Linked DNA regions of Acaryochloris sp. CCMEE 5410. The protein of the gene in region 2 interacts with the protein of the main gene of each other region in a pairwise test. Links are inferred from orthologs where the notes say so. Each region holds a gene or a part of one and is shown on either strand. Other genes may lie near its edges.

Region 1 (2,985 bases), 2.0 Mb from region 2 along the record:
GGTTTCCGATGGTGGGCATACTGCCAGCAAACGTCAAGATGGCGAAGCGATTAACGCTGGGGTATCGATGTGCGATCGCAACCCAAAACACTCCCCTACTCACGGCAGGAACGACGGTTTGGGGCCATGAATTTCACCACTCCGAACTGGATCAGGACGGAGATAACCCCACGTATACGTTCTCACGACAGACCGTTGCTCACCCCTCAAAGATTTCAGAAGGCTGGCATCGGTATAACGTTCACGCCTCGTACCTACATCTTCACTGGGGAAACCAGCCTGAGATACCGAAACGTTTTATCCAACAATGCCGAGACTTTAAAGCAACCCGCTGAAGCTCTAGCAGGCTTTTGGTCTCGCCAATGCATTCTTAGACATGGCACAACGTCGCAACCGCGGCAAACATTCTTGTTGATAAAAACCGCTGATCACCGGCACCGAAAGTCCTAAATCAGCTGCAATCTCTTCCCAACTTTGCTCAGGCGGTAAACGCCTCTCAATCAAGGTTTGGCAATTAGCAGCCGGATAATTGGCCAGATGAGTTGCCCTTAACTCGCCCTTAATGTCACTTTTAACCCATTCGTAGATCTGCATAGTTAAGGACGACACGACTTTCATTGAGTCTTTCCCGGAGGAAAAATCTTCTCGATCCAGCCGATTTAAGTCTTGAGCTGCCTGCAAACGCCGGAGCTGCTGTTGCAAATCTCGATTAAAAGATTGGATGAGCTGGGACCACTCTCCATACGCTTGAACATCCAAGCTCGATGTATTGAAATCTTGACAGAATTGGCTCAAAGTTTGCTGCAATGCCTGGTCATACAAAGGACTATCGTCTGACCAAAGCTGATCAGACTGAGTCAGAACAGACAGTATTCGTGTTAAGTAAATTTGGCGTTCTTTATCTTCTAGATAGCTTTGAAAAGCTTTTGTTATCCATTGATTAACAAGATGATTGGGTATCATTTTTCATTATTGAAGAAATAGAGATAAGCATAAATATCTATATTCCACTCAATAAAATAATTTAGTGACCTTGTCAGTATCCAAAGGTGACAAAAAGTGACCTCATTCGTCGTCAGCCTGTTAAGAATTATGTTGTTTTATCCTGCCAAAACTGCTCTAGTTGACATAAGATATGTCTCCAGAACACTCCAGAGAAACATCCCAAGCCATACCAGTGTCTAAGCTATTGACTTAGCCACGCAATAGCTTCTCGAATCCAGGCTTCAGTATCTGAATTTTTGGCCAACGCTGTATTTTGCCCTACGGCCTGTAACGCCCGCATCACTTCTTGGCTGGTATACCCCAAAGCCAAGAGCGTCATCTCCACATCTTCTTGCACACTATCAATCGGCCCGGCACTAGGTAAAGTTTTTAAACCGGCCTGATCACGCCATTCGGCCAACTTTGACCGCAGCTCTAAGGCAATACGTTCAGCCGTCTTAGCTCCCACACCAGGGGTCTTAGCCAACATCTTCGTGTTGCTATTCACAATAGCTTGCACCAGATCCTGTAATCCCAAAGTATCGATTAAGGCCAATGCCAACTGGGGACCAATTCCACTCACTGCAATCAGTTGGCGAAACAGATCGCGCTCCGCTACAACCCCAAAGCCAAACAATACCATTTGATCTTCACGGACTTGCAAATGAGTAAACACCCGCATCAATTCCTGGTCTGGGGGCAAATGTTGGCGGATACGACCGGGAACATAGAGGTCATATCCGACCTGGTTCACATCCAAAGTCAACAAGGTTCGATGGGTACTGGTTTGCTGAAGACTAACGACATATCCCTGCAGAAAACCAATCATTGGACATAACTAAAATGACGGAGCCCTTCTAAAATACCGCCCGCACAATTCGCTTTAGCAAGGTATATATCATCCTGATTATGTTCTTGATACCATTGCAGCAGCTCGGAGCGAGCATTCCCCACAATAATGCCTCGTTCTGGCCCCGTACTAAATAAAGCCTGATCATTGCCCGAATCACCACAGGCCACGGTTTGCTCGGCAGAAATGCCAAATTGCCCCCGCAGGTATTGCATGGCTTGTCCTTTATCTCCATGGAGCGGCAGGATATCGAGGTCTTTGCCGCCACTATACACAAGCTTGACATCTAAGCCACGAATATGGAGGGCCACATCTAAACGCGGTAATAAATCCGCAGCCAAGGTGGGTTCTAGAAAAAAGCTGACTTTATAGGGACCTTGGTCCGTCTCAGGCTGCAACACTAAATCATTAAAGTGGGCAGTAATCGACAAGACATCTTGACGCTGCCATCCTTGATTGAGTTTTTCCGACCAATCTGGATCCGGAGTGGTGCTACCGCCATAGTAAATTTCGGTACCGACAGATGTCACTAGGGCATCTGGAGCCAACATTGGCTCTTGGGACCGCAATTGATTGAATGAGGTGAGGGAACGTCCTGTGGAATAGACTAGCAACAGTCCTTGCTCTTGCCGGACTTGCATGAGGGTCTGGTTGAGCTGTTCGAGGGCGGATCGATCGCCAACGAGCGTATTGTCTAAATCAGTTATCAAGAGAAATTTCGCCACAATAGTTCCTAAAACGCTCCCTATGTTCAGTCTATTATTCTGAGAAAGCTTAACATAATGAAATTTTTCCGTTGGCAGCGGTGGACCCGTTGGATCCCCAGCCTAGACCCACAGGTATGGATTTTAGCGGCAGGACGGTTGCTCTCACAAATGGGAACGGGCTTCACGCTGTATTTCTTGCAGATTTTCTTTGTGAATAAAGTCGGACTCACCGCCACCTCGGTCGGGTTTGCCATTGGAAGTGCCTCGATTTCAGGAATTGTGGGCAGGGTTTTAAGTGGATCGATGACGGATTCTCGATGGTGGGGACGACGGCGAACCTTATTGTTATCGTTGTTTATTTCTGCGATCGCAGCCGGTATCATCGCGATTGCCCAGTCCTTGGGGATGCTAGTCCTCGGGAACATCATAATGGGATTCGGCGTG
Region 2 (2,832 bases):
GGACGAATTGCATGCTGGGGAAGTGGGTTACATTGCTGCTGCGATTAAAGCCGTTGAGGATGCCCGAGTCGGTGACACGATTACCCTAGCCAAAGCCCAAGCAGCTGAACCGCTACCTGGCTATGTAGAAGCTAAACCCATGGTATTTTGCGGCATGTTTCCCACTGATGCCGATCAATTCCCAGATTTACGAGATGCTTTAGAGCGTCTCAAACTCAATGACGCAGCGTTGAATTATGAACCTGAAACCTCTAGTGCCATGGGATTTGGGTTTCGGTGTGGGTTCTTAGGCCTCCTGCATATGGAAATCGTGCAAGAGCGCCTGGAACGAGAATATAACTTGGATTTGATCATTACGGCTCCCTCTGTGGTTTATCGGATCACGACCCTTAAGGGCGAAACCTTGCTGATCGATAACCCTAGCTCCCTCCCAGACCCTCAACATCGCGAAAAAATCGAGGAACCGTTTGTTCAGGTCGATATGATTACCCCTGAAGAATATGTCGGCACTCTGATGGAGCTAGGTCAGAGCCGTCGTGGTACCTTCAAAGACATGAAATATCTCACCCCAGGGCGAACGACCCTGGTATACGAGTTGCCCTTAGCTGAAGTGGTCACTGACTTCTTTGATCAGATGAAGTCTCGTTCTCGCGGATATGCCAGCATGGAATATCACTTGATTGGCTATCGTGAAAATCCCCTGGTCAAGTTAGATATATTGATTAACGCCGATCCCGTTGATTCCCTAGCGGCGATTGTCCATCGAGATAAGGCGTATTACACAGGGCGCGCTTTGGTGAGTAAGCTACGAGAGCTAATTCCCAGACATCAATTTAAGATTCCGATACAAGCTGCGATTGGAGCTAAGGTGATTGCCAGTGAAAGCATTCCAGCGCTTAGAAAAGACGTATTAGCGAAATGCTATGGTGGCGACGTTTCTCGAAAGCGCAAGCTCCTAGAAAAGCAAAAGGCAGGTAAAAAGCGAATGAAGTCCGTGGGACGAGTTGATGTTCCCCAAGAAGCCTTTATGGCTGTTCTGAGGATTACGGATGAATAAATTCAATTTTCTCCCAGAACAGGAAAGCCCCTAGCAAATAATTTCTAGGGGCAGCTATGGCTTATCAACCTACTCAGGATGCCCATTTTTAGGTGACTTTGGCGCTTTACAAACAAAAAAAGTTTGGAGTCAGTATCAATTTTTTTTGATGCTTTGGCTATAATCAAGATAGTTTAATAGGGGACGTCAGCCCATATTTTGATGCATAATAGCGCTTATCGCTGAAACCATGCGGTCAGGGCAACTGCTAGGGCATCTGCCGCGTCATCTGGCCGAGGCAAGCAATCTAAGCAGAGTTCTCTGGCAACGGCTTCTTGCACAGCAATCTTATCTGCTGCGCCATATCCAGTTAGAGCCAACTTAATCTGGGCCGGTGTGTATTCAATAATGGGAAGCTGATGCTGTGCTAAGACCAGCAAGACAACCCCACGAGCTTGGGCTACCAAAATTGTATTGCCCATGCGATAGAAGAAAAGTTTTTCTATCGCCACCACATCAGGCTGATGGGTGTTGAGAACTTGATGTAAGTCCTCATAAATAATCTGCAATCGTTCCCCAATATCTGTTTTGGCTGGTGTTTGGATAATTCCAAAGTCAAGGAGTCCAATGCTATCAGACTCTGTACAAATCACCCCGAAGCCTAAGGACGCTAATCCCGGATCTAAACCCAAAATTTTTTTTGTCACTATTGATAGAGCAGCCTTTAAGCACAACGTATGACAATAGGCTACAGTCATGAGGTCTTCAAGATAGGGTTTCGCCTTATATTGGCCTCGATTCTCTATCCTAGGATTCTTATAATAGTAAGACGTTATGTCATTAACTGACTTTCAACTCGTATAGGAGCAGTCTGTACTGTTTCAGTTTGATTTTTACCTTCCTATAGAAACCCATAGAAACCGGAATGACTTTCCCTATCTATCTCAGCCTTACCCCTTTACAGACTCCTTTGATTGCGGGCTTTTTTCTACCCATTGATGGCCTCTTCTCTACCCAAGGGGTGATGGTGATGCTTTTAGCTGCCTATGCTGGGGCTATGTGGATGTTCCTGTCGAGTGCGCCCAAGGTGCATACTCTGATGGTGTCAGATCTGGAATTAGCCCGCCAGTTTTTTGAAGGAGAGCTGCAGTTACGAACGGCAGAAGTTCCCCTTCACTACTACTACAACTATGAGCAAACCTTAGGCCTATCAGGGATAGATCCCCTCTATATGTCTACGGACTTTGGCCGACCAGCTATGCAGCAATTAAGCGGAACGGATGGCTTTTGGTATCAACTCAAAAAAAATGTCCAGTTGCATGTGATTGGTGGTGCAAGCATTGGGGACAAAAATAGACAGCGTCATGTTTGCTTTGACCATGACTGCCTAGAGCAGATTTTGATGAAGGTGCAAACCCGCTATGTGAAATATAAGATTCGGCGCGAAAAACCACTAAACTTCTTAGTTAAGACCTACGAAGGTGCTGTAATAGAATTTGCAGAAGTTTCTAATTAGCGCAAGTCATGTCTTTCTCTTGGCAATCCGTCAAATCCTATCAAGATATCCTGTATCACAAAGCTGACGGCATTGCCAAAATTACCATTAATCGGCCCCATAAACGGAACGCCTTTCGGCCCCAAACGATTTTTGAACTTTATGATGCTTTTATCGACGCTCGAGAAGACCCGAGCCTTGGGGTTATTCTGCTCACTGGGGCCGGTCCCCATACAGATGGTAAATATGCGTTTTGCTCTGGTGGGGACCAAAGTATTCGAGGGGAAGCGGGCTATGTCGG

The links.
Region 1: the proteins of ruvC (region 2) and ruvA interact in binary tests that used the Escherichia coli proteins (3 or more experiments, as listed by UniProt). The link is inferred for Acaryochloris sp. CCMEE 5410 from one-to-one orthologs.

Annotation. Positions count from the first base shown.
Region 1 is NZ_AFEJ02000001.1:3,492,638-3,495,622, forward strand. What follows is about bases 1-2,977. They hold ruvA (Holliday junction branch migration protein RuvA), read right to left. Parts: upstream 1,814-2,977; coding sequence 1,187-1,813; downstream 1-1,186. Other genes in these bases: ON05_RS15975 (cobyrinate a,c-diamide synthase), read left to right, coding at 1-335; ON05_RS15980 (hypothetical protein), read right to left, coding at 340-963; ON05_RS15990 (sucrose-phosphate phosphatase), read right to left, coding at 1,810-2,559; ON05_RS15995 (MFS transporter), read left to right, coding at 2,617-2,977. In the rest of the region: more of ON05_RS15995, read left to right, coding at 2,978-2,985. UniProt on the Escherichia coli protein: The RuvA-RuvB-RuvC complex processes Holliday junction (HJ) DNA during genetic recombination and DNA repair.
Region 2 is NZ_AFEJ02000001.1:1,529,013-1,531,844, forward strand. The notes cover bases 9-2,832. They hold ruvC (crossover junction endodeoxyribonuclease RuvC), read right to left. Parts: upstream 1,744-2,832; coding sequence 1,273-1,743; downstream 9-1,272. Other genes in these bases: lepA (translation elongation factor 4), read left to right, coding at 9-1,057; ON05_RS06775 (hypothetical protein), read left to right, coding at 1,962-2,552; menB (1,4-dihydroxy-2-naphthoyl-CoA synthase), read left to right, coding at 2,561-2,832. Outside these bases: more of lepA, read left to right, coding at 1-8.